3 regions of the Glaciimonas sp. Gout2 genome follow, and region 3 is predicted to be linked to each of the others. Evidence: predicted binding sites of a transcription regulator. Region 3 holds the regulator's gene; each other region holds the start of a gene.

Region 1 (10,969 bases), on a different contig from region 3:
TAGACCGAGTGAGAAATAACCTTCCTCATCCATCGGCGAGGCCATGCTAAAAACAACATCGGCGGGCGAGAGTCCTTGCCGAAGCAAACTGGGTAACTCGGCAAAATAGGCGGGTATATAGTCGGTCCAGCCAGCCTGACCTCCGGCGCGTGACGCCGGGCCAAAGAAATACGCAACGTGGCGCACATGATCCGTCGTCTCATGGTCGTAATAGCCGTACTTTCGCAATGGAAGAATCTGAGATATGCGCACGTCCAGAAAATCCCGACGCTGCTCGGAGAGTGCCGTCAGCAGCTTTGGTGGCTCAGCAGAACCGGTCGGTACGACAATGGTGTCGCCATTATGAACAAGACGAACGGCGTCGTCGGCACTTAGACGTTTTTCCTGATATTTTTGATCGAACGACATGTGGATCTCCTCATTATTTTGTTATATTTATATTGTCTTATGATGTCTTATTTTTCGGTATTACTGGTGCGGCAATAGCCAGAGACTATTTTGAGGCGTGGTGGTCGGCAAGCGCCCTGCTTTCACGCCGCGATTTTAGTTCCGTCAGGTCGCTTGCTTATACGCCCTGACTTCAGTCAAAACATGCATCAGAACGTATCGCCAGGCACGCGTACCCATCCCTCCATCAACACCCGTGCGCTGCGGCTCATGATCGCTTTGGTCACCGTCCATTCATCGTTGTTCTGGACAGCTTCTGCACCCACCCGCAAGGTACCTGAAGGATGTCCGAAACGCACTGCACTTAACGCGCCACCGCCAGCGGCGAGGTTCACCAGCGTGCCGGGTATCGCTGCGGCGGTCCCGATGGCAACCGCTGCCGTACCCATCATGGCGTGATGGAGTTTGCCCATCGACATCGCCCGAACCAGCAAATCGATGTCGCCAGTCTCAACCGGTTTACCACTGGAGGAAACGTAGGCAGCGGGTTTGGCGATGAAGGCAACCTTTGGTGTATGTTGACGATTAGCCGCTTCGTCAATGTGCTTGATGAGTCCCATGCGTACCGCGCCATGCGCACGAATGGTTTCAAACAGGGCCAATGCCTTGTCATCGCTATTGATCGCATCTTGTAGTTCAATGCCGGTGTAGCCGATCGCTTCTGCGTTGACGAAAATGGTCGGTATACCCGCATTGATCATCGTCACTTTGAGCGTGCCGACGCCCGGCACTTCGAGGTCGTCGGTGAGGTTGCCGGTCGGGAACATTGATCCACCCGCGCCCTCTTCGTCGGCTGCTGGTGAGATGAATTCCAGCTGGACTTCGGCGGCGGGAAAGGTCACACCGTCAAGCTCAAAGTCACCAGTTTCTTGCACGCTGCCGTTGGTGATCGGTACATGCGCGATGATGGTCTTGGCGATGTTCGCCTGCCAAATACGTACCGTTGCCATGCCGTTTTGTGGAATGCGACTGGCGTCCACCAAGCCGTTACTGATCGCAAACGAACCAACTGCGGCAGACAGATTGCCACAGTTTCCGCTCCAGTCAACGAATGCTTTATCGATGGCTACCTGACCGAACAAGTAATCGACATCGTGATCGGGCTTGCTGCTTTTGGACAGAATAACCGTCTTGCTGGTACTTGAGGTCGCTGCACCCATGCCGTCAATCTGTTTGCCGTAAGGATCCGGGCTGCCAATGACGCGCAGCAATAACGCGTCGCGTGCAGCGCCCGGCACTTGCGCTGCTTCTGGTAGGTCTTGCAGGCGGAAGAACACGCCTTTGCTGGTACCGCCGCGCATGTAGGTGGCGGCAATTTTGATTTGGGGCACGTGGGTCATGGTGATGTTTCCTGAGTTGTCTTGAGTGGTCATGCGCGGCACATTTTTGCGCCGCGCAAGATGTCAAACCGTCTATCGGGATAGTGCTGCCTGGCTAGCTTTTTAGCTAACTTATTAGGCAGATTGTTGGCCAGACTGTTTGCAACTTATTATGCAGTTGCCGACGACTCCAGAAAGTCCTGAGCGAAACGTTGTAGCACGCCGCCCGCTTCGTAGATCGACACTTCTTCCGCGGTATCGAGGCGGCAAGTGACCGGCACTTCCACACGTTCGCCGTTCTGTCGGTTGATAACCAGCGTCAGCGTCGTACGTGGTGTACGCTCGCCAATCACGTCGAAGGTTTCGGTACCGTCGATGCTCAAGGTAAGGCGGTTGACGCCCGGCTTGAACTCCAGCGGCATCACGCCCATACCGACCAGATTGGTGCGGTGAATACGCTCAAAACCTTCAGCAGCAATCGCTTCTACACCCGCCAGACGCACGCCTTTAGCGGCCCAGTCACGTGAGGAGCCTTGACCGTAGTCGGCACCGGCGATAATGATCAATGGTTGTTTACGCTCCATGTAAACTTCAATGGCCTCCCACATGCGCGTAATCTTGCCTTCTGGCTCAACGCGGGTCAGCGAGCCTGCTTTGACTTTGCCGTTTTCCAACACCATTTCGTTTTTCAGTGTCGGATTGGCGAAGGTCGCACGCTGCGCCGTGAGGTGATCGCCGCGATGGGTAGCGTAGGAGTTAAAATCCTCTTCAGGCAAACCCATCTTAGCCAAATATTCACCGGCCGCGCTATTGAGCATGATTGCGTTCGATGGCGACAAATGATCGGTGGTGATGTTGTCACCCAAGACCGCCAACGGACGCATACCTTTCATCGTACGCTCGCCAGCCAGTGCGCCTTCCCAATACGGCGGACGACGAATGTAGGTCGTCTCTGGACGCCAGTCATACAACGGACTGACTTTCTCACCGTTATCGGCAACCACGGCGAACATGGGCTCGTAGACTTTGCGGAACTGTTCCGGCTTCACGCTGGAAGCGACGATGGCATCGATTTCTTCGTCAGACGGCCAGATATCTTTCAGCGTCACAGCGTTGCCAGCGGCGTCGATACCCAGGACATCTTTTTCAATATCGAAACGGATCGTGCCAGCAATCGCGTAAGCCACCACCAATGGTGGGGACGCCAGAAACGCTTGCTTGGCATACGGATGAATACGACCATCGAAGTTGCGGTTGCCCGAAAGAACAGCGGTAGCGTAAAGATCGCGATCCAATACTTCCTTCTGGATGACTGGATCAAGCGCGCCACTCATACCGTTGCAAGTGGTACAGGCAAAGGCGACAACGCCGAAGCCGAGTGTTTCCAACTCCGACAATAGCGCGGCTTCTTCCAGATACAGTTTGACCGTTTTGGATCCCGGAGCCAGCGAGCTTTTTACCCATGGCTTGCGCGTCAGACCGCGGGCATTGGCATTACGCGCTAACAAGCCTGCGGCAATCATGTTGCGCGGGTTGTTAGTGTTGGTGCAACTGGTGATGGCAGCGATGATTACGGCACCGTCTGGCATCAGACCGGGCTCGTTTTCTACCTTGCCGCTGATACCACGCGCAGCCAGTTCGGAGGTTGGCACGCGGCTGTGTGGATTGGATGGCCCCGCGATATTACGTACTACCGAAGACAGATCGAAATGGATGACGCGTTCGTACTCGGCATGCTTCAGGCTGTCAGCCCACAGGCCAGTGGCTTTGGCGTAGAGTTCGACCAGTTTGACCAACTCATCATCACGACCGGTCAGTTTGAGGTATTTAATGGTTTGCTCGTCGATGTAAAACATCGCAGCGGTCGAACCAAACTCGGGTGCCATGTTGGCGATGGTGGCACGGTCGCCCAGCGTCAGATGGGATGCGCCTTCACCATAAAATTCGAGGTAAGACGATACAACCTTTTGCGCACGCAAAAACTCGGTCAGCGCCAGCACGATGTCTGTGGCAGTAATACCCGGCTGCGGTTTGCCGCTCAGTTGGACACCAATGATGTCGGGCAGACGCATCCAGGATGCGCGACCCAGCATGACGCTTTCAGCTTCCAGACCACCAACACCGATGGCGAGCACGCCCAACGCATCGACCATCGGCGTGTGACTATCGGTACCGATCAGCGTGTCAGGGAAAGCGACGCCATCTTTTACCTGCACCACCGGCGACATGCGCTCAAGATTGATCTGGTGCAGAATACCATTGCCCGGAGGAATCACGTCAACGTTTTTGAACGCCTTTTTGGTCCAGTTGATGAAATCAAACCGGTCTTCGTTACGACGGTCTTCGATGGCGCGGTTTTTATCGAACGCGTCCTTATCGAAGCCACCGCGCTCAACGGCTAACGAGTGATCGACCACCAATTGGGTTGGGACGACGGGGTTGACCAGCGATGGGTCACCGCCTTGGGCGGCAATCGCGTCGCGCAGTCCTGCAAGGTCGACCAGTGCGGTCTGACCGAGGATGTCATGACACACGACACGCGCTGGAAACCATGGAAAATCCAGGTCGCGCTTACGCTCGATGAATTGCTGCAGGGATGCAGTCAGCGTCGCAGGGTCGCAACGACGCACGAGGTTCTCGGCCAGCACGCGTGACGTGTACGGCAGTTTATCGTAAGCACCGGGCGAGATGGCATCGACCGCGGCCCGCGTATCGAAGAAATCTAGCTTGGTACCGGGAAGGGGTTTGCGATTTTCTGTATTCATGGCTCAGTCGGGAAAGAGGAGAATGCTCAGGTTTTAGGCGTTACTTACTGTCCTTGGTCGACCCGAGCGGCAAAGCGTCCGGGTCGATGTTCCTGCTTTTTATTAGTACGCGTATTGCTGAAAAATTGCTAAAAAAACGATTAGCGTTTGTCGATCGGTACGAATGCCAAATCGTCTGGTCCGACATAATTGGCAGATGGACGAATAATCTTGTTATCGATACGCTGCTCGATCACGTGTGCGGCCCAACCGGAGGTACGGGAAATCACAAACAGCGGCGTGAACATCGCTGTCGGTACACCCATCATATGGTAAGAAACGGCTGAAAACCAGTCCAGATTCGGGAACATTTTCTTGACTTCCCACATCACGGTTTCCAGACGTTCAGCAATGTCAAACATAGCTGTCGAACCAGCTTCCGCTGATAAATTGCGTGCAACTTCTTTAATTACTTTGTTGCGTGGATCGGATACGGTATAGACCGGATGACCAAACCCAATCACGACTTCCTTGTTCTCTACCCGGCTTCTGATATCCGTTTCTGCTTCGTCCGGATTATCGTAACGTTTCTGAATTTCAAAAGCTGCTTCATTCGCACCACCGTGCTTTGGACCGCGCAAAGCGCCGATTCCACCAGCGATCGCGGAGTAAAAATCTGAGCCTGTACCGGCGATAACACGGCTAGTGAAGGTGGAGGCATTGAATTCATGCTCTGCGTATAGGATCAGCGAAACGTGCATCGCTTTTTCCCATTCGGCGGATGGCTTTACACCATGCAACAGATGCAGGAAATGGCCGCCGATAGACTCATCATCGGTTTCAACTTCGATGCGCTTGCCGTTGGTGCTGAAGTGATACCAATACAGCAGCATCGAGCCGAATGATGCCATCAAGCGGTCCGCGATGTCGCGTGCGCCCGGCGCATTGTGGTCATCTTTTTCTGGCAATGTGCAGCCAAGCACCGAGACACCGGTGCGCATCACGTCCATCGGGTGCGAGGCGGCGGGCAGCGCTTCCAGCGCGGCCTTGACGCTAGCTGGCAAGCCGCGTAGAGATTTCAGTTTCGCCTTGTAGCCTTTCAGTTCTGCGGCAGTCGGCAACTTGCCGTGCACTAACAGATACGCGATTTCCTCGAATTCGCAGGTATTGGCGATATCCAGAATGTCATAACCACGATAGTGCAGATCGTTGCCGGTTTTGCCGACGGAACACAGCGCAGTGTTACCTGCAGTGACGCCGGACAGCGCGACAGATTTTTTTGGCTTGAAAGGGGTTACTTGAGCTTCACTCATTTTTTGATTCCTGATAGAAAAGAATTGGTGTAATCGGTAAATTGTAGTCAGTGCTACGCTTTATTTCCCAGCAACAAATTTCTCAACCGTCCGCCGCAAACATCACGAAGGTTCGGGTCACCTGGATGGGAATGAGAGATAACGCTGCCGGGTCGGCTTTGCGCCTATCCTTTTATTTTTTCTGGGCGGCAAATAAGGCATCCAGATGCTGCTCGAAATCGTGATAGTTGATCCGGTCATACAATTCCATGCGCGTTTGCATGGTATCGACTACGTTCTTTTGCGTGCCATCGCGGCGGATGGCGGTGTAGACGTTTTCGGCGGCCTTGTTCATGGCACGGAAGGCAGACAGCGGATACAGCACCAAACCAACATCAGCTGATTTCAGCTCATCGACCGTGAACAAAGGCGTGGAACCGAATTCAGTAATGTTTGCCAACACCGGCACTTTGACAGCGGCGGCAAATTGCTTATACATTGCCAGCTCAGTGATCGCTTCAGGAAAGATCATGTCGGCACCCGCTTCGACACAGGCCATCGCCCGATCCAGCGCGGATTCCAGTCCCTCAACCGCGAGCGCATCGGTACGCGCCATGATGACGAAATTGTCGTCGGTACGTGCATCAACTGCAGCTTTGATACGGTCAACCATTTCCTGCTTGCTGACGATTTCTTTATTCGGACGGTGACCGCAGCGCTTGGCACCGACCTGGTCTTCAATATGGATCGCTGCTGCTCCAAATTTGATCATCGATTTGACGGTACGTGCGACGTTGAAAGCACTTGAACCAAAACCAGTATCGACATCCACCAACAATGGGAGATCGCACACGTCAGTGATACGGCGCACGTCGGTCAGTACATCATCCAAATTGGAGATACCGAGGTCTGGCAAGCCGAGCGAACCGGCTGCGACACCGCCACCGGAAAGATAAATCGCCTTGAAACCGGCGCGCTTGGCCAGCAATGCGTGATTAGCGTTGATCGCGCCCACAACTTGTAACGGGGACTCTTCTTGCATCGCCTTGCGGAAGGCTGCACCTGCGGAATAACTCATGTTTTCTCCTTATGGATCGCAAACTTGTTTCATGCAGAGATCTGCAATTCTAATACCGCTAAACTCTGCAACAACCATGCCAACTAAATAGCTCGTTTTAGAAAACCCGGATGAATGTTGAATAAGTCATTAAAATCAACATCTTGGAATGAAGTACCAAGGGCGATTCGTTGTAATTTAATGATTTATTTAACAATAAATGTTTCAATTTTTGTTTCAAATAATGTTTCATTAAAATGATGAAACATTATTTGAAACAAAATGGAACATCGCACTCACACATGAAAATGCCATTGAACAACATTCGTGCCGCTCAGCGCCACTCAGCGCCATTCAGCGTTATCAATAGCAATGACTGCCGATGATTGCCATTGAACATCACTGAGCTGGATCAACCGCCTTACCGGACATTATTTATTACGCCAAGGTAACATCAACAATACTGATTGGCATAAGTTGGCATAAAAATGAAGAAAGAAGAAAGAGCAATGACAACGATTGAACTACCTTTTCGAGCGACAACAGCGCAGGCATGCCACTGGCTTGCGCAGCAAACCGGATCACCGTGGACATTGGCACGCATGATAGAGAGCGGCTTGACGCCTTACGTCTGGCTGGAATATGACACCGAGTATCCAGCGCTGTTTGGTGATGCCAACGGCGGTTATCCGGCACCGATTTTTTTCGAAGGTGATACGCAGCGACTTGCCGCCGGTAGCGAAGATGTACTCATCACGATTACTAAAGATGTCTATCGGATAGTGGCGCAACTCAAACCTCCAGGTTTTAGGAGGGCTTTGCACGAGTTACGTTTTCTAAAAAAAGATCTGGAGCGCCTGACAAGCAAACTCAAACGTGAGGAAGACGCCAAGACCAAGGCCGACGCAAAAGCCAAGTCCGAACCAATCAGCGCCGACGGCGCAAAGGAATCACAAAGTGGCATCAACAAAGATCAAGCATTGATCGCATTTGCCAGCCTGGTAAAAATTGATCTACAGAAGGCGCTTGACGCTGGCGGTGGCATATTTGGCGATGATGGAGCAAGAGTTAAAGCGAGTACTAAAAAAGCAAAAAACAAAGCTGTGTGGAATCCGATTACGTTGGCGCTGGGATTGAACGACGTGTATCGAGTGCCAATGCCACATCTAAAACGTGCATTTAATACACATGATTTTTTAGCCGAATGGTCTAACGAATGGAACCAGGCTCTCGTGCTATTGGGCAAATAAAACGCCAACCGTGATGGTGGCGACAAAACGCCTGAAACACCATCCTTTCATCCGAAGAAGTCTCGCAATGTGAATTTTGAAATTTTCATGAACAACTGTTCGACTTCCGGCGACCACTCACGCCATTGCAATGGCGTCACAATATGCCTTTTTACCCCACAGAATGTGGCAGAAACTGCGCATCCGCAAATATTCAGAAACGCGCAGTTTCGCAAATCATAAATTACACGTAAAGTGGAACCTAATGCTAAGTAAATACCACAAATCGTTGATTGTTTATCCACGCCATGGAAATTACCCTCGTCTATATGTACTCACTCAAAATAGAAGTTGGTCGACGACTAAAGCAAGCAAGAGAAGCTACCGGAAAAACGCTGGTCGAAACCTGCGCAGAAGTCCCGGGACTTTCACCTACGAGACTGTCAAACTGGGAAAATGGGACGCGAACAGCTGACCTCCAAATTGTCAAAAAACTAGCAAAAATATATCTGACCGGCGCTAGTTACCTGATGACTCTGGAGGATGAGCCACCAGATCCAAGATCAACCTTATTGATCACGCTATACAGGGCAACTGATATTCGCGGGCAAGAAGCAATTTTGCGCGTTGCTGAAATGGAATCGAAATATACGGTGATCCTTCAACTGCCCCCACCTGCAGACGAGAACAAACCTCCAGAACAACCTCAAAATCCTGACAGTTGATAAACCAGCATAAAAATTAACGAGACGAACCCACCGACAAGGTGGGTTTTTTTTAACAAAAATATAGTAGGTGTGGATATTTCTATTTACTTAATCCACATTAGGTGTAATATAAAGCTTAGCAGATTTTGAGGCAATCAACAGTTTGATGAAACTTTATCCACCACACTCAATACTTTGTTGCCTTAATCAGGGGATCGCAGCGATATGACGAATAGTAATTTGATACTGGAGATGTGAAACGAAACGAAAAGTAACGACAGTACGGCTTGAGCTTTTTTGAATACATTTAAGTTAATGATTTGCTGCTAGGTATTTTTGTAACCGAAGACAGAATCTACGCCCAATACAGAAATGGCTGCCTCGTATACTCTTTCGTTCGCACACATCAACATCAATGAAGAGCGATGAGGCGCATGGCGGAATACTTCCCGCACACGCTTTACCGCTACAAGAGTGCCGGTTAGCTCTACAACGACGAACGGCGCATCCTGTGCATGATTGCGTTGATGATAGTCAATAACGCGATTAACAACTTCCATGGCAAGTGAATTAACTTGCGCCTCGTCCTTGGACGGTCCCGTCAGTGTGCCAATGGCAATGCCAACTACCAAACTTTTATTGTCTATGCGTGCTTCAAATGCGGTCAACGATGCTAACCCTCCTAATTCCTCCCCATCTGCAGGAGGTAAAAAAGTACTATTAATTTTCATTTCGTAGCTCCAAAAAAAAACGTTCATCACGTACCCGCGGATGCCATTTTTTGTCAATCGCAACACACTAGGGCCACTTTTTAAAGAGTCTTAAAAACTGTGACGCATTTAAATAAAATGATTAGCGATGAAGAAGTTTGTCGGTAACAGCTGCGTAATACCTAGTATCGATTTGACGTGCTTTTAGTATCAATAATAAGCGGCACAAGTTCTAGATAGTGCGTTATGCGGCCAGGTCTTTCAGTGGCATGCTTATTTATGTTCTGGTAGTACATTCAACACGTGGGCAAAGATCGCTGACACGTTTTTAATGAAGCCATTGTATGAGTGCTTTGAAACGTGCATCACACGCGTTTAACAAATTTAAGTAATTTCCTATAGCCTCCTTCCGCGATAACTGGCCCTATTTAAGCACAACGATATTTAAAATATCTCAACACAAATGTGGCCACGATCACTGCCTACAAAAAACGTTCTTGAATGGATGTTTGGGATAACCACCTCTGCAACAGCGCCACGATCCACACCGATGGATAAGATCACGACATTTGTAAGGACCCGCGTTGGTTGTACAAAGGGCGCGTCGACTCTGTGGATGTGGGCAAGTCAAGCCGGATATTTAATCATTCAGCATTTGAGATTGACATCGACGACCTGACGGGTCGCGTCGAAATAGCAACTCTATCCAACACTCCCCTTCTACATTTCCATACAGCAACGTTACGGATTGCTACTAAGCAATGTATAGAAATACCTCTGACCACTCTCCATCGTTGCGGCATCAACATTTTCGATGCTTGTAAGTTTACGTAAGTTTATAACAAGATTTGTGTAAGGTTACGGCCCCACACTCCACACGCGCAGGCTCGCACAACAAGCGCGCATTACAAGCACGCATAACAAGCACGCATGAAGACTATTTGGTATTTAGCCCGTCTAAAAATTGCAATCTGGGAAAAACCCGACTGGCATCAAGGTCGCTAAATAACAGCACAGCAGATTGCAGAGTTAGATTTAACAATTTTAATAATGAAGGAGACAGGCATGGCGATCAGCATTGCAGCAGGAAAAGTGGCCTCACGCAGCATCACTGCGGACGAGAGAAAAGTCATTTTTGCGTCATCACTTGGCACAGTATTCGAATGGTATGATTTTTATTTATACGGCGCGCTGGCGGCGATTATCGCTAAACAGTTTTTTGCTGGCACGGACTCCAACACAGCATTTATTTTTGCGTTGCTGGCATTTGCTGCGGGATTTATCGTGCGCCCATTTGGCGCTTTGGTATTCGGCCGTCTGGGCGACATGATCGGTCGGAAATATACATTTCTGGTAACGATCCTGATCATGGGACTGTCGACCTTTGTGGTCGGCATTTTGCCTAACTACAACTCTATTGGCATTGCCGCACCAATCATTTTGGTCGCTTTGCGTATCTTGCAA
Region 2 (10,969 bases), 110 kb from region 3:
CGCCCTTGCGCGTCCAGCGCCAGCCGTGCACGGTGCACATTGATCGGTCGGTAATAACCACCACGCGTATCGTCTTCTCGCATCCAGACCATTTTGACCGGTCCTTTGACGCCTTGCGCGCGTGCCGACTTGGCGATGGAGACTGCTTCCACTACATAGTCGCTATGCGGATTGGCGCGTCGACCAAAACTGCCGCCTGCATATAGCTGATTGATCTTGATCTTGTCGGCTGGCATGTTCAAAAACTTGGCAACTGAACCCTGATCGATGGTCTGAAATTGTTCGCCGTTCCATATCTCGCAAGTGCTTTCACCAAGCTGTACCAGACAGTTCAGCGGTTCCATGGCGGCATGCGCAAGAAACGGCACTGCGTAGTCCGCTTCGATCAGGGTCGCTGGCTTGACCAATGCGGCGTCAACGTCGCCAACTTTGCGCGCAACGAGACCCGGTTTTTCCAATGCAGCACGATACTGCGTCAGAATTTCGGGCGAACCTTTTTTATAAGCGTGAGTTTCATCCCACTCTACTTCGAGCGCATCGCGTCCCTGGCGGGCGGCCCAGGTATTGGTTGCCAGCACTGCGACACCGGCAAAGCTGCGCGCCGTGCCTGCAAACTGGACCACCTCGACCACACCGGGAATGGCCTTGGCCTTGGTTGCATTGACGCTTTTAACCGTCGCTCCAAAGCGGACCGGATGCAATGGTACCGCCACCAACATGCCGGGCAACTTGATATCCTGCGTAAACATTGCGGTGCCATTGGTCTTGGCAAAGCTATCAAGGCGCGGCAATTTGGCGTTGCCGACTAACTTGAATTCCTTCGGCGCTTTCAATTTGACGTCGGTTGGGACCGGCTGTGTCGCCGCCGCTGCCGCTAATTCTCCAAAACCGGCTTTGCGACCAGATGCGGCATGATGCACCACGCTCTTGCTGACGGTAATACTGGCTGGCGCGACTTTCCATTTGGCCGCCGCTGCTGACACCAGCATTGCACGCGCTGTCGCGCCGGCCTTACGCATTTGCTCGTAGGAGTTGGCGATCGAACTACTGCCGCCAGTACCCTGAATACCCCATCCCAGATTCTGATAAAGCTTGACGTCAGCTGGTGCGCCTTCGACGTGGACTTTGCTCCAGTCTGCGTCCAGTTCTTCCGCAATCAGACTTGCCAAACCGGTATAAATACCTTGTCCCATTTCCAGATGTTTAGCCAGAATGGTGATGCTGCCATCGTTGCCGATCTGCACAAAGGCATTCGGTTCGAACGCAGCGGTGGTTCCCTGTGTGCCGGTGGCAGCCATCAAAGAACCTAAATGCAAGCCCAATACCAGACCGCCGGAGGCTTGCATGAAGCGTCGACGGCTGACACCGCGACTAAGACCTCGACTAACATTAGTGATGGCAAAATCATCGTTACTCTGGGCGTCGGGCGATGCCAGTTGGAGGGAAGCTGACTGAAAAGCGCGATCAATAGATTTCATCCTGGTCTCCTGTTATGCCAGCGTTTTAGCGGCTTCGTGGATGGCGGCGCGAATGCGGACGTAGGTAGCGCAACGACAAATATTGCCGCTCATGGCCTGATCAATATCCGTATCCGTTGGTTGTTTGTTCTTACTCAGCAATGAAACCGCAGACATGATCTGACCGGACTGACAGTAACCACATTGCACCACGTCAAGCTTGCGCCACGCTGCTTGTACCGCCTGACCGACGTGACCGATGTCAACGCCTTCGATGGTGGTGATTTTTTTTCCTGCTACCGCAGAGATCGGGGTCACGCAAGAACGGATCGCTGCGCCGTCAAGATGAACAGTGCAAGCGCCGCACAATGACATCCCGCAACCGAATTTGGTACCAGTGAGGTTGACAACATCGCGCAACGCCCATAGCAAGGGCATGTCGGCAGGCGCGTCGATTTGCGTATCCTTGCCGTTAATATTTATGCTGATCATGACTCTTTTTTCCTTGAAAAATAAGGACTTATGAAAAATCGCCCTAGCGGCGTTGCGCTTTCCTAGCGGTACTCGGTGCCGTCTTCGATCGGCACGCCTTGCCGGGATGGTTTTCCATAAGTCCTTGAATTAAATATATTTAATTGAATATAGTTAGTGGCGGCGAAGCTCCTATTTTGCCATTACGTAACGTGTTAATACACCCAACCCCAACGCGCTTGAGCGTCGACGACGATTACGGTTTACCATTTTTAAAAACTCAAAGCACCGCTATATTCAGTGAGACATAAAGCTTTTATCCACGCAGAATCCCGGGCGCAATCCCGAGATTTCTTTAGAACTTGGTTTGTTGATTAAGCGAATGCCGTTATCAATCTGCGGACAAAGGCATTCTCAGGCCATCATTTGCCTGAATTCCAGACTGATAGCCATTCTTAAGAGGTATTAAAGGGATCGGCTCCAGATTCGGTTTGCCGATAAATTTGATGGAGTGATAAAGTTTCTTTTCATCAATAAGATGAGATTACTATAAATTCACGAACTTGATTTAAATCTGCCAATTGTATGATTTGTTGCCATCAAAATTGGATCAGTAAATCTGGCCTTTTCGATTTACCCGAAAATAAATCCGAATTTGAAAATCCGAGACTTTCGCGAAACAGCAATAAGTCTGACTAACTGAATAACGCAACACCAATACTGTTGCAGTATTCGGATGATTCAGCGCAGGGAAATCGACCATCAAACAGATATTGCCGCTTAAATCAACTACTGATACCCACTTACAGAGGCTTTCCCAGTGCTGCCCGCAAATCGAAATTGGTAGATTGTTCCGGTTGTACGCGCTCTTCGCAACTATGCAAATGGTGGGCCATTTGCGCTTGTGCCAGTGCTGCATCGCCATTCTCCAACGCAACCAGTACGCTTTCGTGTTCGTCAAAAGAACAGGCATTTTGCCCCGGCGCTTCGACCTTAGCGATTAGCAATGTCGTGCGCGAGACCAGTTTACGCAGCACCTCTACCAGCATAGCGTTATCGGTGATCTCGGCCAATTCCAGATGAAATTGCGCCGACAGCCGAATCCAGCGCGGGCGATCACCGCTCAGATAGGCGGCCCGCTCATCGTCAACGCACTTTCGCAGCGCCGCCAATTGCTTCGGGGTCGCGCTCCGGGCGACCTTTTCCAGTGTTGCGTGTTCAATGATATTGCGTAACTCAAACATGTCTTTTGCTTCTGCGCTGGTCGGACTGGCGATGAAGGCTCCACGATTAGCCTCCAATTCGACGAGTCCTTCAGTCTCCAGACGGATCAGTACTTTGCGCACAGTATGACGCGCCGTATCGTAAATCTGGCACAAGACCTGCTCGGTCAGTTTGGTGCGAGGCGGCAACCGATGTTCCATGATGGCGTCATACACATCGTGGTAAATACGCTCTTCGGCATTGGCCTGCGGTTTAGCGGCGGCGGCACTTGCCAGGCGCAAGGGTTTGACTGGTTTATTCATATTTATCGCGTTGGAAACAGCCATATCGAAAGCGTTTGTCGATGACAACCATTTAAAAATTCAATAATCCTGTGTTTGACCGTGATCGAATTAATTTGTTTTGATTAAAAAATGAAAAATGTGTGATTGAACTCCATCGACTCTATGTCTAATCGCAATGACACAAAGAAGTGTTTATGTTCATTCTTAATAATATATTTTGATTCAATCGCCTTAAATTGGCGACAACAATGTTCTTATTTCCCTTAAAAAAGTTAAATACAGGAAATAAATAAGTGACGATATTACCCTACATTTTGGAGAGGCATCGGCACACTAGTAATGCGGAAAAATAAGTGCTTAACATGATCAAAAAATCAGCATGCTCTTAGCCCATTAAGATGCCAAGAGCATACAATTGAGCAATGCCAATATTTACTTAGGTAAAGAACCTTCTACACCGTCAACCAGCCAGTTGATACTCATCAACTCACCCATCGGCAATACAGCGCCAGCGGCTACTTTTACAGCACCGGTATTATCTTTAAGCGGTCCCGCAAAAGGTACCAATTTTCCATCCACGATATCTTTTTTCTTGTCGTTGAATAGTTTCGATACATCCGCAGGAACAGACGCATTCAATGGCGACAAAACGACCAGATTTTCTTTAATTCCCCACAACGTTTGCTCTGGTTTCCACGTTCCGGCCAGCTCGCGCTTGACTTCCTGAATGTAATACACGCCCCAGTTTTCGGTATTGGCGGTCAGGTGGGCTTTCGGGCCGTATTTAGCCATATCAGTATCCCAACCAAATGCATGCACACCCTTCTCTTCGGCAACCTGCACAACAGCTGGCGAGTCGGTATTTTGTGCCAGCATGTCCGCACCTTGGGCTACCAATGTTTCTGCAGCTTGACGCTCTTTGCCCGGGTCATACCAGGTATTTACCCAGACAACCTTGGTCTTGATCTTAGGATTGACGCTCTTTGCACCCAATGTATAAGCGTTGATATTGCGCACTACTTCCGGGACCGGGAACGAACCAACGAAACCCAATGTATTGGTCTTCGTCATTTTTCCGGCGATCATGCCTAACAGATAAGCGCCTTCATAGAAACGAGTCTGATACGTGCCGACATTGGCTGCCGTTTTGTAACCGGTCGCATGCATGAAATGGACCTTCGGGAAGGATTTTGCTACCTTCATCGTTGGGTCCATGTAGCCAAAAGAGGTCGTAAAGATCATCTGATTACCGTCAACCGCCAATTGGCGAATCACGCGCTCAGCATCTGCCGTTTCTGGCACGTTTTCGACGAAAGTCGTCTTGATTTTATTACCGAATTCTTTTTCTAAAGCGCGACGCCCCTGATCGTGCTGGAATGTCCAGCCACCATCACCGACTGGGCCAAGATACACAAAAGCCACTTTCAGCGGCTCAGCAGCGTGCGCAACCGGAAGCACACCCAAAACCAAACCGGTAGCTGCCGCAATGGCCGCTAATGTAGAGCGTAATCGAAACATCTTGAACTCCTTTACGTGGATGCAATTTTCCGCAATGTAACTTGCAGAAAATCGAAAAAAAATTGCACAGGCAGACTTAAAAATCTATCGCAGGACCAATTCTCAGGATCGCAGAAACGTATTTATAGAATACGTTTCTGCACTTATTTAGAAATGGTATTCGACACGCACCATCGGTGTTTTTGCTAAAGAGCCGCGTACGTTGGCTGGGTTGCCGAATTTATTGCGCCAGTATTGATATTCCAAACCCGCGCGTAGTGTGTTTTTACCCATTCCCAAAGGTGTGCCGAGGTCATACATGACTTGGGCGTCGATGTTTAATTCTGGCGCCGTGCCGCCACCAAATTCATTGGTACCCTTGGCCGCGATGTAGTTCATATAACCTTCAAATGCAAATCCAGTTGAAGCAATAGGAATTCCCCATGCTGCGCTCAACATGGGATGCAAATCGTAGGTATAACGGCTGGTGATGCCAACTGGTTGATTACTTTCCTGAATCAACAGCAAACTGATGCTCAGAAAACCCGGTACGTCCATCATCAGCGTAGGTCCCAAGACCAACATACGTTTTTTGGAAGCATAGCCAGGATCATTTTTGGTATTCCAGTCAAAACCGGCAGTCACGCCAAGACCACGAACCGGACCGAAGGACAGGTTTTTGTTAAAGACTTTGCCCATATCAAGCGTGTTGCGATAGACGATATAGGCTTCTTGTGCGTTGGCATCCTTGCTATTGGATTGCAGCAAATCGACGTTGAAATAGTTGGTGCCGTATTTATAACCGCTTGCGTGGGTCAGATTGATGATGTTCTTCGAAATGCCATTGCCGACGTATGGCTCAGCAAATTGCGTACCGTAACGATACCCAATTGACGTATCGCTCCACTCCGCTGCATTGACTTGCTGAACACTTGCCAGCGCCGCTGCGACCGTTAATGCATTGACCGCCAACTTGCCCATTTTCATTGCTGCTTGCTTTGCCATTTTTTTTCCAAGATTATTAATAATACAAAAAAGGAATTAAGGAGCCCCGTTTCTCCCTATTACGATGATTATGTAAAACTTGCTGTAAATAAATAATAACTATGCATAAATTCGTTTGATTTATTCACAGCAATTCTCATGCCAATTGTTGACAATTACTAGTCACTGGTGAAAATAATTAATATTCTTATTTATGTAAAAACTTATGACGACTATCGGTGCAGCGCATCAATAATTTGCATTAAATTGGCGCTCTTAGAATCATAAATGCACTGTTGCGGTGCAGAAAGGGGGAATAAAAAATTTGTTTTAGCTGAAATATTTACGCAAAATTTAAAATTATTGCATCCAATCAATGATGTTTTTTGTCGACAAAATATTTTTAAAGATGCCAGATCGATCGCATCGTGCTCTAGGAAAGCACATAATCCGTTACCAATTATTGCCAGAAATGGTTTGTGTCCGATGGTTGCGCCCCAACCAGTCGCATCGTGCATTCTCAGCAGAACTGGCACAACAATTGCATTTCCTTCTTATTACGAATCGCTATTTAATTTTCGCTTTTAAATGTAAAACGTTTGAAATTTAGATTTTTTTATCTACCGTTTTCGATCTATCATTTTCAATTTAATTGTTTTTAATTTATCTTTTTTTAATCTATCGCTTTTCAATCTATATTACGGACGCTTCCATGGACCTCCTGCCGATTTATTCTGATCTGCCGCCGCGCCTTGTCTTAAACGGCATTACCAAGCGATATCCGACGGTGGTCGCCAACGACGACATCAGCCTGAGCGTAAGACCTGGCGAGATTCACGCCTTGCTTGGCGAGAATGGCGCAGGAAAAAGCACGCTCATGAAAATCGTCTACGGCGTCACCAAGCCGGACGCGGGCAGTATTCTGTGGGAAGGTCGCTATCTGGACATCGCCAGTCCTTCTCAGGCGCGACGTCTGGGCATCGGCATGGTATTCCAGCATTTTTCATTGTTCGAAACCCTGACCGTCGCTGAAAATATTGCGCTGGCACTGGATGCGCAAATGCCGCCAGCAAAATTAGCTGCGCGGATTACCGAAGTCTCGGAAAAGTACGGCCTGCCCATCGATCCACATCGACTGGTACACAGCATGTCGGTGGGAGAGCGCCAGCGCGTAGAAATCGTGCGCTGCCTTTTGCAAGAGCCGAAGCTTCTGATCATGGACGAACCAACCTCGGTACTGACACCGCAAGCGGTAGTCGTCTTATTTGCCACCCTGCGACAATTGGCAGCGGAAGGCTGTAGCATTCTATACATCAGCCATAAACTCGACGAGATTCGCGCCTTGTGTGACACCGCCACCGTCCTGCGCGGTGGACGCGTCAGCGGCACCGCCATCCCCAAGAACGAAACCAACGATAGTTTGGCGCGCATGATGATTGGCGGCGAACTGGCTGAGTGTCACCTGACACCGCAAGCCACCGGCGAAGTCCGGCTCGCGCTGGATAAGCTATCGCTTACCACCATCGATCCGTTTGGCACCACGCTGAAAAATATCAGTCTGGCGGTCAAAAGCGGTGAAATCCTCGGCATTGCGGGCGTATCGGGCAACGGTCAAAAAGAATTACTGGCTGCCCTCTCTGGCGAAAACCTGAGCCCGCACGGTCCGATGATCACACTGATGGGTGAACAGGTCGGCCAACTTAACCCGGCCCAGCGGCGTCGACTCGGTCTGACATTTGTACCGGAAGAACGACTCGGACGTGGTGCAGTCCCGGCCATGAGTCTGGCAGAAAACGCGCTGCTGACCGGCGCTCGCCATGGCATGGTAAGCAAAGGTCTAATGCGACATACGGCAATCCGGCAGTTTGCCAAAGACGTGATTACCCGCTTCGGCGTCAAATGCGGCGGTGAACAATCGGCAGCATCAAGCCTCTCCGGTGGTAATCTGCAAAAGTTCATCGTCGGACGTGAAACCATGCTAAACCCAAAAATGATGATCGTCGCGCAACCGACATGGGGCGTCGATGTCGGCGCCGCGCAGTTGATTCGGCAAGCCCTGATCGATCTGCGCCTGCAAGGCGTGGCGTTGCTCGTCATCTCAGAAGAACTGGAAGAACTATTCACCATCAGCGACCGTATTTGCGTACTGGCCGCAGGTCGGTTGTCGCCAGCGGTACGATTGGCTGACACCAACATCGAACAAATCGGCAACTGGATGAGCGGCCAATTTGACGAAATGCCGTCTCACTCTGCTGATGCGAACACGTCTTCACCCTTACCGAACAAACAGGAGAGCCATCTTGCTCAAACTTGAACGCCGTGCGGCCCCGTCGCCGATCATGCGGGTCGCCTCACCTCTGATAGCGGCGGTGGCGATGCTCTTGACCGGTATCGTCATCTTCACGATACTTGGCAAAGACCCGCAACAAGCGTTTTACGTCTTTTTCATTAAACCGTTGGCCACCCTATATGGCGTCGGTGAGTTACTGCTCAAAGCCACACCTTTATTATTGTGTGCTCTTGGTCTCGCTTTAGGTTTCCGTGCCAATGTCTGGAACATCGGTGCCGAAGGTCAACTGACGATGGGCGCGATAGCCGGTGGTGGCGTTGCACTGTGGCTGGGCGACAGCACCTCCATGTGGGGATTGCCGCTGATGTTTGTGGCTGGCGCACTTGGCGGTATGGCATGGGCCGCGATCCCGGCGTTCCTGCGCAATCGGTTTAATACCAGTGAAATTCTGGTCACACTGATGTTGGTCTATATTGCGCAATTGCTGTTGTCGTATCTGGTGCACGGTCCATGGCGCGACCCTCAAGGTTTTAATTTTCCGCAATCCAAATCATTTAGCGACGCCCATCTGGTTCCGCTGCTGATCGAAGGTGCGCGTACCAATTGGGGTTTTATCCTTGGACTAGTGCTAGCCCTCGCATCGTGGTTATTTTCCAGTAAAACCTTTGCCGGATTTCGCATGCAAGTGGCTGGTCTGGCCCCCGCAGCGGCTGCTTATGCCGGATTTTCGAATAAGCGTAACGTCTGGACCGCGCTACTCATCAGCGGCGCTACCGCCGGACTCGCCGGACTATGTGAAGTGGCTGGACCAATCGGTCAGTTGCAGGCGCAAATCTCACCGGGGTATGGCTTTGCAGCCATCATCGTCGCATGGATCGGGCGTCTGCATCCGGTCGGTATCGTGCTGGGCGCGCTGCTGATGTCGCTGTTATATCTTGGCGGCGAATCGGCACAAATGCAAATGGCGTTGCCATCAGCGATCACCGGCCTGTTTCAGGGTCTGCTGTTGTTTTACTTGCTGGCTGCCGACCTGTTCATTACTTTCAGATTGATCAATATCAAGGTTGCTCGCAAACAAGCCCCGCTCGTCGTCACCAAGGAAGCCGCATGAATCCCGCCAGCCCCATCCTTCCTATCATTACCAGTACCGTGATTGCCGCCACGCCGTTGATTTATGCCGCAATTGGCGAAACCGTCGTCGAAAAAGCAGGCGTTCTTAATCTCGGTATCGAAGGCATGATGCTGGTCGGCGCCGTCGCTGGCTTCGCCGCGGCATTGACGACAGGCAGCGCAACCGCTGGCTTCATCGCCGCCGCCGCAGCGGGCGTCCTACTGTCGCTGATCTTTGCTTTTTTGACGCTGAGTATGCAAGCCAATCAAGTGGCGACCGGACTCGCCTTGACACTATTCGGCATCGGCTTATCGGCTTTCGTCGGTCACGATCTGGCTGGAACCCCGATTCAAGGCCTGAAAGGCATTACTATTCCGCTGCTGTCAGACTTGCCCGTCATCGGTCAGCTCTTGTTCCATTACGACATCATGGTCTACTTGTCGCTGGTACTGTGTGGCGCGGTGTATTGGTTTCTCACCAAAAGTCACGCCGGATTAAAAATGCGCGCCGTCGGTGAATCGCCAGAAGTCGCACACGCCATCGGTCACCCAGTGATCCTGATCCGCTATCTTGCCGTCATGTTCGGCGGTGCAACAGCCGGAATCGCAGGCGCGTATTTATCGATTGTGCAGACCCCGATGTGGGTAGAAGGAATGACCGCAGGCAAAGGCTGGATCGCGTTGGCACTCGTCGTATTCGGCACATGGAAACCTCTCCGCGTCGTGTTCGGAGCCTATCTGTTCGGTGGCGTCACCGTATTACAACTCTACGCACAAGGTTTCGGTTTGGGCGTACCGTCACAAATATTATCGATGCTGCCTTACGTAGCAACAATCGTCGTACTGGTCATCATCTGCCGCGATCCCAAAACTATTTTGTTGAATCAACCGGTGTCGCTTGGACGTAGTTTTCATCCTGATGCTTGAGTGTGGTGATTGAATGTGATGAATCGGTAAAGAGTACAAGATCAATAATGCGATGAGCCAGAAATCGCTTCTTGCACTCGCCGCATTGCAGATCATACAAATGCTGGACCAAAACAGCCGCTGTTTTGGTCCTACCATTACAGGCCAATAATCTGATGCGCAATACGACTGAGTGCATCGTATTCATGTGCGGTCTGACGAACGTGGCCCGCACTGCCCCGAATATCTTCCCCCACGCGATTACCAAGATTATCCAAAGCGTAATTGACGTTGTTGCCGCGACTGTCGGTAGCGCCGATCATCCGATGGGCATCGTCGTATGCGTAAGTAATGGCGTCGCCGCCGGACAGGTTGGCCTTCAGCAATTGTCCCGCGCCGTCGTAATGGTAGTTGATGGATTCCTGAACCCCATCTGTCGTCACGATGCGAGCGCTCAACCAGCCACGCGATGTATAAGATAAGCGCATCGTGCGACCAAGTGATGTCTCTATTTTTCCGATCCGACCATTGGCGTCATAGTGCGACAGCTTTGTTACACGACCATCGGGATCAGTCACAGTAACCAGATTGCCCGCATCGTCGTAACTGTACCGTATGACATCACTGATGCGAATACGCGGACCGGTGGCCGTTAACATTTGGCCGAGCATATTGTAAGTGTAGCGCCACGTAGATTCCTTGCCGATTGACGCGTTAGAGGCCTGCTTGCCAGTGCCAGCGGTCGT
Region 3 (10,969 bases):
TCAGCAAGCAGTCGAAAATTTACAAAGCGACCGCAATCAGCCTGTGTATTTAATGGATGAACTGGTTAAGCAAGTGCCGGAAGGAATTTATCTGCGTAGTTTCAAACAAGAGGAGCAACGCGTCGTGTTGAGCGGCTATGCGCAATCTAATGAGCGCGTATCTGAACTGCTGCGCAATCTGAGTAACAACTCCCCTTGGTTGGAGCGTCCTGATTTAATTGAAATCCGTGCTGCAAATATTGCAGTGGGGAAGGATGGTAAGCGGGTTTTCGATTTTACGATAAACGTCGGCATTAAAAGACCTAGCGACACCGTACCTGGCAACGCAGTTAAAGCGACAGATGGGTCAAATGGCGGTCAAGTTACCGGCCCGGTGATCGTTAAGTGAGACCGCAGCATTCAAAGAGAGATGCACGATGACGGATTTGAAAGAATTACAGGCGATAGTCAGTACCCAGTTTAAGGGGCTGAACGGACGCCATCCTGGTCAGTGGCCGGCTATTCCCCGCAATCTTTGCGGCGTCGGTGTTTTATTGGCGGTGTTATTCCTCGGATGGTTTTTTTATTGGAGCGATCAACAGACTGATCTTACCAATGGCCAGCAACAAGAGGTGCAGCTAAAGGATCAATACAAAAGCAAGATTGGACAGGCAATTAATCTGGATGGTTTGCGTAAGCAAAAAAAACAGGTCGCTGAATACGTTATTACGCTAGAAAAGCAACTCCCAAGCAAGGCTGAAATGGACGCGTTGCTGTCAGACATCAACCAGGCTGGCTTAGGCCGGGGATTGCAGTTCGAACTATTTAAGCCGGGTCAGGTTGTGGTGAAGGATTACTACGCCGAGTTGCCTATTGACATCAAGATTACGGGCGGATATCACGATGTTGGTTCTTTTACTAGCGATATCGCCAATTTGCCCCGCATTGTCACATTAAATAACATGAGTTTGAGCGCCGGTAAAGATGGCGCATTGACGTTGGAAGCGGTGGCAAAGACGTTCCGTTATCTTGATCCAGAAGAAGTGGCGGCGCAACGCATCATCAGTGATGCGGCCAAGCAGAAGGGTGCAAAATGATCCCCTTTCCCGTGCCCAGTTCGATCAGATCAGTGATCGCCATTATTGCTATTGCTACCTTATCCGGTTGCGGTGATAGCGGAGTGCAAGAGGTAAGAGAGTGGATGGCAGATGTCAAAATGCATACCCGTGCATTTATCCCTCAGCTGACGGAACCCAAAAGATTTATCCCTTTTATTTATGCAGGCAACACCAGTATTGATCCGTTTGATCCTAACAAGTTACTGGTCGTGTTGGCCAAAATGCAGGCTAATTCCAACGGTCTAAAGCCGAACCTGGAACGGCGGCGCGAAGCGCTGGAAAATTATCCGCTAGACACCATCAAGATGGTGGGCACATTACAAAAAGTTGGCTTGAGTTATGCGTTGCTGCAAATTGATAAAACGGTATTTCCGGTGAAAGTCGGAAACTATGTCGGGCAGAACTTTGGCATGGTCACTCACATTAGTGAGACCGAAGTAAGTTTAAAAGAAATTGTACAAGATGCGTCGGGCGAATGGGTCGAACGCGAAGCCAAGTTAGTATTGCAGGAGAGCATAAAATGAGTGCAGCAATGGGTGCAGTAACGGGTGGCATAAAGGGTGTAACAAAATCCGTAGCAAGAGCGCCATTCAACTGCCTGGACGTAATTCGTCATAAAGCATTGATGCTGGTGACGATGGTTCTATTGGCTGGGTTTGGGAGCGCTGCGCTGGCCGACGACAATGCCGTGACGTCAATTAGTGCGAATCATCAGGGTAGTAATACTATTGTGACGGTTCACCTCAAAAAACCAATAAAAACGCTGCCGGTGGGCTTTGCGGTTGTCAGCCCTGCGCGAATCGCGCTGGACTTTCCTGGGATCGGTAATGCGACCGGAAAGACTGTGCAGGACGTTAGCTTAGGCGATGTTCGCAATGTAATTGTTGCTCAGAACGATGATCGCGTGCGTCTGGTTATTAATCTTAAGCGCTCGTTAAATTATGCCCTGGCTATGGAAGGTAACGCAGTCGTTGTAACGATTGATGGATCGGGCGGTGTGGCGACGGCGGTCAACTCAGTCGGTGAGCCAGTTCTACCTGTCGCGCCGAATCGCCCCGCTGTTCTCGATAGCTCTGTGGTACCGACAACAACATCTACGGTTGCTTATCCCGCGACTCTTGAAGACAGTAAGCCCGCGTTGCGCGATATCGATTTCCGTCGTGGCAGCGCAGGTGAAGGCCGCATCGTGGTTGATCTGCCGAGTAAGCAAGTTGTGGTCAACGTGCGACAACAGGGACAGTCGATTGTCGTCGATTTCAGTAAGACAAGTTTACCGGCAACTCTACGTCGCAAATTGGATGTTGGGGATTTCGGAACGCCAGTACGGACTATCACCACCATGCAGCAGGGTGAAAATGTTCGTATGGTGATCGAACCTAAGGGCCTGTGGGAGCATACCGCTTACCAGAGTGATTCCCAATTGGTGATTGAAGTCAAGCCGATCAAGGAGCAGCCGAACAAGTTAGGGCAAGGCGTGCAAAATTACCGTGGCGACAAATTGTCGTTAAACTTTCAAAACATTGAAGTCCGTGCAGTACTGCAGGTCATTGCGGACTTTACTGGTTTAAATATTATTACCAGTGACACGGTCAGCGGTAACCTGACATTGCGTCTAAAAGACGTGCCCTGGGATCAGGCGCTCGACATCGTCATGCAGTCCAAAGGATTAGACATGCGTAAGAATGGCTCAGTCGTGTGGATTGCGCCGAAAGACGAGTTGCTGACGAAAGAGAAGTTGGAGTTGGAGCAACGCGCCTTAATTGCCGATCTGGAGCCCTTGCGGACCGAGTCGTTTCAATTGAACTATCAAAAGGCCGATGCGTTCAAAAAAGTATTTGGTATTAATGATGATGGCAGCAGCGCAGGTGACAAAAAGAACAGTATTTTGTCCAAACGCGGAAGCGCCGTGATTGATCCACGTACGAATCAGTTATTCATTACAGATACGGCGACCGTCCTTGAAAATATTCGTACGCTAGTCACCAAGATCGACATTGCCTCGCGGCAGGTACTGATCGAAGCGCGTATGGTGGAGGCTAACGATGGTTTTAGTCGTAATCTGGGTGCGAAGCTTGGATTTGGTTTTAATAGCAATAACGTCGCCGCTGGTGGACAGCAAGTTCCAACTACAGTGACGACTACCTCGACAGGGGCGACTATCCCAGGTATTGGACAAAGTGCGGTGAATTTGCCGGCTAATCCTGCTACTGGGTCAGCGGGTTCTGTTGCATTGACGTTGTTTAATGCGGCTGCATCAAAATTTATTAGTCTCGAATTGTCCGCGCTTGAGGCGGATGGGGAAGGTAAGATCATATCCAGTCCGCGCGTTGTTACTGCCGATCAGCAAAAGGCATTAATTGAGCAAGGAACGGAGATTCCTTATCAAAGTGCTACCAGTAGTGGCGCAACTTCGGTTGAATTCAAAAAAGCCAACCTGAAACTTGAAGTGACGCCACAAATTACGCCGGACGGTAACGTCATTTTGACTGTCGATGTGACTAACGACAGTGTCGGCCAGGTTGTTCCGGGTGGCGTATCAATCAACACCAAGCATGTGCAAACGCAGGTTCAGGTAGAAAATGGCGGAACAGTCGTTATTGGTGGTATTTACACGCAAACAATTTCGAATGCCGTCAATAAAGTGCCTTTGCTTGGAGATATTCCGGTTCTGGGTTATCTTTTCAAACAAACAGCAATTGTTAACAAAAGAACGGAATTATTGATTTTCCTTACACCAAAAGTCGTCATAGACCGGATCGCTGGGCGCTAAATGCCTAAAGATACCGGCTTTACGCGGGTGTCTGGATTTGTAGTGAACTTGTTCGTATCTGTTGTTGGTTGGCTAAAGGCTGGATAAAAAGCGCAAAAGCTGAGATACACTTGTTTATTGGTAATCGGATTTTCAGCGAAACGCTTCTCTGAGTTTTACTACGATAAGTTAGCGTATTGAAATGGCAACTCCGAATCCGACTAATAAGATACGAAACAGGTTCCGAAACGGCTTAGTGGTGAAATGGTACGGTGTACATGAAAGGCAATATTATTCTGGTCGGCCTGATGGGATCAGGCAAGACCACGGTTGGTCGTGCTTTGGCGAGAAAACTAAACAAACTTTTTATCGATTCGGACCATGAGATTGAGGCGCGTACTGGCGCTTCAATTCCATTGATTTTTGAGATTGAAGGCGAGCCGAGTTTTCGTCAGCGCGAAGCAGAAGTCATCCGCGATCTGACTGCACGTCAAAATATCGTGTTGGCAACGGGTGGGGGCGCGATCTTAAATCCGGACAACCGGGCTTTGTTAAAGAGTTGTGGTACTGTCATTTATTTGCGCGCCAGTGTGCATCATATTTTGCAGCGTACAGGCCGTGATAAAAATCGTCCTTTATTGCAAACAGCTGATCCTCGCAGACGGCTAGAGGAGTTGTCGCGCCAGCGCGATCCACTCTATCGGGAAATTGCCGATATCATCATTGATACGGGCCGTCCTAACGTACAATTTTTGGTTCATAGCATTTTGTCTCAGCTTGATATGACGCGTGTCAACGTCGATGAGCATGTCGGGCTAATGAACAATAACGCAACGGATCTGACTGCTACAAACGCGGTATCCTCAAGCGACCATCTTTCTACCAATTTTTCTATGAATCAACAAAATACTTTGAATGCATCTCCATACGCAGCAACTTCTACTTTATCCGTCAGCTTGCAAGTTGAGTTAGGTGAGCGTAGTTATCCGATAGAGATCGGACAGCGGTTGTTGTTGGATGGTGAATTGATCGCCCGACTGGTCAAGGGCAAGCAGGTTGCTATTGTCACCAATACTGTAGTCGCCCCGCTGTATCTGGATGTGTTGCGTTCATCGCTCCTTTCGGCAGGCAAGTCGGTTGTTGAAATCATTCTGCCAGATGGTGAAGAAGAGAAAAACTGGACCAATCTGATGGTGATTTTCGATCGCTTATTGAGTGAAAAGTGTGATCGTAAGACAACATTGGTTGCACTGGGCGGTGGCGTTATTGGGGATCTGACTGGCTATGCGGCGTCAGCTTATATGCGTGGCGTGCCGTTTGTGCAAATTCCTACTACTTTGCTGGCGCAGGTTGATTCATCCGTTGGTGGCAAAACCGGCATAAATCATCCGCTTGGCAAGAATATGATCGGTGCTTTTTACCAACCTCAGGCGGTACTTGCGGATATCACAACACTGCAAACATTGCCGAAGCGCGAATTATCTGCCGGTTTGGCGGAAGTTATTAAATACGGCGCGGTAATTGACGCCGCATTTTTCGATTGGCTCGAGGCGAATATTGGCAAATTGATGGCGCGCGATAGCGCAGCGCTGGCTTACGCTATCCAGCGCTCATGCGAAATCAAAGCTGATGTGGTACGACAGGATGAGCGCGAAGGTGGTTTGCGAGCGATTTTGAATTTTGGACATACTTTTGGTCACGCTATCGAATCCGGTCTGGGTTATGGCGTATGGTTGCATGGCGAAGCGGTCGGCTGTGGCATGATCATGGCGGCTGAATTATCACACCGTCTGGGTTATATCGATGCCGTTGCACGTGATCGCGTGAGCGCGTTAGTGCGGGCGGCGGGCTTACCAACTGCCGCGCCGAATCTTGGTGCAGGGCGCTGGCTTGAGTTGATGCAGGTCGATAAGAAAAACGAAGATGGTCAAATCAAATTCATTTTAATGAATCAACTGGGTGGATCATTGGTTAGCACGGTGCCACAGGAACCACTATTGGCGACGATACAACAATTATCGACTGTGCCGGTTAACCCATCAATTAATCCGTCCGTTAATCCCCCTAAATCCATCGCTTAATAACCCGCTTAGCGCCGTCCCATGACAAATCAAGAAGCGTCTCTTGCACCGTATGCTGCACATTCAGCGACATCACGGGGACGCTTGTTTGACGAAATTGCGCCCAACACCCGCACTGAGTTTCAACGTGATCGTGACCGCATTGTCCATTGCACAGCCTTTCGTCGGCTAGAATATAAAACGCAGGTATTCGTTAATCACGAAGGTGATCTATTTCGTACCCGGCTGACGCATAGTATTGAGGTTGCTCAAATCGCCCGCTCTATCGCCCGCAATCTGCAACTGAACGAAGATCTGGTGGAGGCGATTTCGTTAGCGCACGATCTTGGTCACACGCCTTTTGGGCATGCTGGACAAGATGCCCTAAACGCCTGTATGAATAACTTCGGTGGCTTCGAGCACAACCTGCAAAGTCTGCGACTGGTCGACAAACTGGAGCAACGATACGGCGCATTCGACGGTTTGAATTTGATGTTTGAAACGCGCGAAGGTATTTTGAAGCACTGTTCAGTGGCTAACGCCAAAAGATTGGGCGATATTGGTCATCGCTTCCTCCAGCGCAAACAGCCCAGCCTGGAAGCGCAGGTTGCCAATCTTGCGGATGAAATTGCCTATAACAATCACGATATTGACGACGGCTTAAGGTCGGGACTGCTGACACTTGACCAGATGATGCAAATTGATTTTTTTGCACGTCATAATCGCGAGGTCGAAACGACTTTTCCCGGACTACGTGGACGCCGTGCGATCAACGAAACTGTGCGCCGCATGATTAATGCCTTGATCAACGATTTAATCAATACATCGCGTGAACGCATTAAGGCTGCTGCACCGCAGACGGTCGATGACGTGCGGGATGCGGCGCCACTGATTGCTTTCTCGGACCCAATGGCGCGTGAGGCCATTGCACTGAAACAGTTCTTGCGTGAAAATCTTTATCGCCATTATCTAGTCAATCGGATGACCAGCAAGGCCAGGCGGATCGTGGTGGAGTTATTTGACTGCTTTGTTAATGAACCGGCTTTGCTGCCGCCGGATTATCAGTTAATACAAGCTGTTACGCAGCAAGGGCTCCCTGATCCACAGGTTGATAGTGTCCAATTGCAAGCGCGTCAAGTCGCCGATTACATCGCGGGGATGACCGATCGTTATGCAATACGTGAACATCGCCGGTTGTTTCTGGTCGATGATGGACATTTATAATCTCCTTTGTTGAATCGCGTTACGTCATTGCGTGATGGCGCAGCAGATATCAATGCGATGATACATAGCAATATACGTTTTGATATCTGAACGTCTTATCGTACTTTCTGTCAATACATGTCGTCGCGTTATTCTCATACGAACATAAAAATGCACCGCTGTTTTTATTGAGTTGGATCAATGGCTGCATTGACAGGATGATCGGCGAAGTGATCAGCTGATGTTTCTTATATATTTTTGCGCGTGTTTTTGTTTGCTTTTTCGTCTTTATAAAAGGGACTTTACATGAAATTTATCTTTCAACCGGCATTACGTTTAGGTCTGGTGATCTCTTTAGTCTCTACCGCCGCGATGGCATTTTCTTTGGCGGATTTGAGCAATCAGGATGCCAACTCAGGACTGAAGGCGGCGCTCAATAAAGGCGCGGACGTTGCAGTTGCCAAGCTGGGCGTCGAAAACGGATTTTTAAATAACGATAAAGTAAAAATCGGATTGCCAGGGATGCTAGAGAAAGCACGACCGCTGCTTAAAATGACAGGGAAGGGCCAACAACTGGATGATCTGGTCGTGTCGATGAATCATGCCGCAGAGTCTGCCGTGCCATTGGCGAAGCCGTTGCTCCTGAATGCGGTGAAATCCATGTCGGTCACGGATGCGAAGAATATTCTGAGTGGCGGCGACACATCGGTAACCGATTTTTTCAGAGAGAAAACTGCCACCCCGTTAGGAGAAAAATTTCTCCCGATAGTAAAGAAAATCACCGACCGTAACGGTGTATCCACACAATACAATTCGACGATGGGATTGGTCAGTAAAACGGGTCTTGTGCCAGGTCAGGCGGCGACTGTTGAAGGCTATGTCACGCAGCGCACCTTGGATGGCTTGTTTTACATGATAGGGGAAGAGGAAAAAGCGATTCGACGTGATCCGATCGGTGCTGGCAGTGCAATTATCGGAAAAGTTTTTGGCGCATTAAAGCAATAGGCTGCGGCATACCATCGTCATGGTATTTTTGATGTGGACCGAATTGGGAAAGTTACGGGTCTGGCGACTTTATGAAAACTCTTTTGAGAGTGACGTTATAAAGCTTCTTGCTTAGTTATTTGTTTTGGCCGCTGTTTGAGGTGTACCCGGTTGCGTTCGAGACATTCGAGACATTCGGCGATGCCTCCGAACACTGCTAAACGATGCAAAGTGTTACGAACATATTCGGGCAGGGCGTGTGTAAGTTATATAATTTTAAAATGACAAAGGGCGCATTAACTGCGCCCTTGCTCATTTGTCAGTATAGTATTTTTCAATTTATTTATTGAGCAATACTTACGTTGACCGCATTAGAGAACCCCGTCCATCACGTTGCTGCGATGGGCAAATCCTCAGGTAGATGCTTGATTGCCGAATGTTGATGATTCTGCAATTTGTCCTTATATTTAATCACTTGTCGATCGAGTTTGTCGATTAACAAATCGATGGCGGCGTAAAGGTCATGCGCAATGCTCTCGGCATGCAGGTCTTTGCCTTTAACGCGCAGATTAATTTCGGCTTTTTGACGCTTTTCTTTCTCTGTGATTTTGTCTACCGTCAGGATCACACTAATATCTATGACCTGATCGAAGTGGCGCTTGATACGCTCCAATTTGCTTAGCACGTGTTCGCGAATGGCGGGAGTTACGTCGAGGTGATGCCCACTAATTGTGAAATTCATACAGCGCTCCTATCAAGTGTGTCGTTGGCGGTTCGGACCTGGACGATTAATTCAGTGTTGAATCACCAATTTATTCATCAACCATAAATCAATCAGTCAGAACACAGCGACGTTTGTGCAAACAAGCAAACAGCTATAAAGATTTACGCAAATTGACCGGCGGAATTCGTAAAGCTTCGCGATATTTTGCGACGGTGCGACGGGCCACTACCATACCTTGTTCCGCGAGCATGTCGGCAATCTTGCTGTCAGAGAAAGGACTTTTAGAATCTTCCGCTCCTATCAGTTGTTTGATTAACGCCCGTATCGCCGTTGAGGAAGCCTCTCCACCTGCCTCTGTAGCAACATGGCTGCCAAAGAAATACTTTAATTCGAACATCCCGTGTGGGGTGAGCATGTATTTCTGAGTAGTTACACGTGAGATAGTACTCTCGTGTAATCCTAGTGTATCAGCTATTTCGCGCAACACAAGAGGTCGCATAGCAACCGCCCCATGTGAGAAAAAATTCCGTTGACGCTCAACAATTGCCTGCGCTACACGCAGTATGGTATCGAAGCGCTGACGCATATTTTTGATCAGCCACTTTGCCTCCTGTAGCTGCGAGTTAAGTGATCCCTCGCTCTTGCCCTGCTTGAGAATGTTGGCATAAAGAGCATTAACTCGAAGCCTTGGCATAACGTCATTGTTGAGCATTACCTGCCAACCATTTTTTGTTTTTCTGACAATTACATCTGGTACGACATAATCTGACGCACCGCCAGCAAAGGTCGCGCCGGGATGAGGATTACATTTTTTGATAATAATTTGTGCCTCGCGCAAATCTTCATCATCACACTCCAGCGCTTTTTTGATTTTATTAAAATCGCGCTGGGCAAATAAGGTCAGATAACCTTCAACGATTGTTAGTGCCAGTCGGCGTGTGACGAACGCTACTTTGGGAAATGCTTTGATTTGCAATGCGAGGCATTCTGACGCGTTGCGTGCTCCGACACCATTTGGGTCGAAGCTTTGGACCATCTTCAAGGCCATCGACAATTCTTCGATCTCGATATCAAGTTGCTCTGGAAGACGTGCAAAAATATCGTCTAGTGATTCCTCCAGGTAGCCGTTTTCATCAAGCGCATCAATGATCAACTCGATCAATGCACGGTCGCGTTGCTGATCAACAGCTTCACGCATTTGTTTGAGCAAATGTTCGCGCAACGTCGATTCGCAGGCTTCTAATTGTGGTCGTGAATCCTCATCATCTGGGGCTTTGGAGGTTCGGGAAACGTCGTCAAAGCTCCATTCGCTGTCAGTATTGCCGTTCTCTTGATTGTTTTCGCCAGACTCAGGGGCTTCACCACCGCCCTCGGGCTCTGTAGGCGAGCTGCTTACTTCGCTGTCACCAGGTGGCGCATCCATTGTTGAGGCGCTGGTACTGATCGCCCCGTCGGCGAGTAATCGCACTGAATTATCCAAAGGATCGTCTAGACGTTCCAGTAACGGATTATCCGAAAGGATGTGTTCGAGTTCCTGATGTAACTCCAACGTAGACAACTGCAACAATCGAATCGATTGCTGCAGTTGCGGGGTTAGCGCCAGATGCTGCGAGGTACGGAGTTGAAGAGATTGTTTCATGGGCGCTAGGGAATCCGTTGAATCCGTTACATGCGGAAATGTTCACCCAGATAAACTCGTCGCACAGATTCATTGGCGATGATGTCGTCTGGACTGCCGCTGGCTAGCACGCTACCTTGGTTGATGATGTATGCCCGGTCACAAATGCCGAGCGTTTCGCGCACATTATGGTCGGTGATCAAGACACCGATGCCGCGCTCTTTAAGGAACCTGACGATACGTTGAATTTCGATAACGGCGATAGGATCAATACCGGCGAACGGCTCATCAAGAAGCACGAAGCGCGGATTAGTGGCTAAAGCGCGGGCGATTTCGACACGTCGTCGTTCACCACCGGATAAAGATAACGCCTGATTTTCTCGCAATTTCTCAATTTGCAATTCTTGCAGCAGCGAATCGAGTTTGTCCGAGATCTCATCTTTAGTCAGTGCGTTGCCGTTTGGCCGCTGCAACTCAAGTACCGCACGAATATTGTCTTCGACCGTTAGCTTGCGAAAAACAGAGGCCTCTTGC

What was found. The regulator sigma-54, encoded in region 3, starts transcription at its own class of promoters, with help from an activator protein. The targets are predictions, from matches to a motif close to TGGCANGNAANCTGCTTT.
Region 1: the regulator sigma-54 is predicted to act here: its motif matches at 6,945-6,962, upstream of prpB (methylisocitrate lyase).
Region 2: the regulator sigma-54 is predicted to act here: its motif matches at 6,065-6,082, upstream of QN379_RS04615 (outer envelope protein).

What each region holds. Positions count from the first base shown of each region.
Region 1 covers NZ_JASJXA010000015.1:8,667-19,635, forward strand. The annotation lists gene QN379_RS12195 (acetyl-CoA hydrolase/transferase family protein) at 1-408, opposite strand, end outside; gene prpF (2-methylaconitate cis-trans isomerase PrpF) at 597-1,787, opposite strand; gene acnD (Fe/S-dependent 2-methylisocitrate dehydratase AcnD) at 1,937-4,531, opposite strand; gene prpC (2-methylcitrate synthase) at 4,672-5,823, opposite strand; gene prpB (methylisocitrate lyase) at 5,996-6,880, opposite strand; gene QN379_RS12220 (hypothetical protein) at 7,369-8,109, shown strand; gene QN379_RS12225 (helix-turn-helix transcriptional regulator) at 8,397-8,813, shown strand; gene QN379_RS12230 (hypothetical protein) at 9,122-9,526, opposite strand; gene QN379_RS12235 (MFS transporter) at 10,571-10,969, shown strand, end outside.
Region 2 covers NZ_JASJXA010000004.1:2,861-13,829, reverse strand. The annotation lists gene QN379_RS04635 (xanthine dehydrogenase family protein molybdopterin-binding subunit) at 1-1,346, opposite strand, end outside; gene QN379_RS04630 ((2Fe-2S)-binding protein) at 1,491-1,949, opposite strand; gene QN379_RS04625 (GntR family transcriptional regulator) at 2,732-3,454, opposite strand; gene QN379_RS04620 (BMP family ABC transporter substrate-binding protein) at 3,869-4,954, opposite strand; gene QN379_RS04615 (outer envelope protein) at 5,102-5,938, opposite strand; gene QN379_RS04610 (hypothetical protein) at 6,151-6,453, opposite strand; gene QN379_RS04605 (ABC transporter ATP-binding protein) at 6,630-8,231, shown strand; gene QN379_RS04600 (ABC transporter permease) at 8,257-9,318, shown strand; gene QN379_RS04595 (ABC transporter permease) at 9,315-10,244, shown strand; gene QN379_RS04590 (hypothetical protein) at 10,382-10,969, opposite strand, start outside.
Region 3 covers NZ_JASJXA010000004.1:116,392-127,360, forward strand. The annotation lists gene QN379_RS05130 (PilN domain-containing protein) at 1-388, shown strand, start outside; gene QN379_RS05135 (type 4a pilus biogenesis protein PilO) at 417-1,076, shown strand; gene QN379_RS05140 (pilus assembly protein PilP) at 1,073-1,621, shown strand; gene pilQ (type IV pilus secretin PilQ) at 1,723-3,867, shown strand; gene aroKB (bifunctional shikimate kinase/3-dehydroquinate synthase AroKB) at 4,125-5,927, shown strand; gene QN379_RS05155 (deoxyguanosinetriphosphate triphosphohydrolase) at 5,949-7,130, shown strand; gene QN379_RS05160 (DUF4197 domain-containing protein) at 7,416-8,114, shown strand; gene hpf (ribosome hibernation-promoting factor, HPF/YfiA family) at 8,482-8,835, opposite strand; gene QN379_RS05170 (RNA polymerase factor sigma-54) at 8,969-10,456, opposite strand; gene lptB (LPS export ABC transporter ATP-binding protein) at 10,483-10,969, opposite strand, start outside.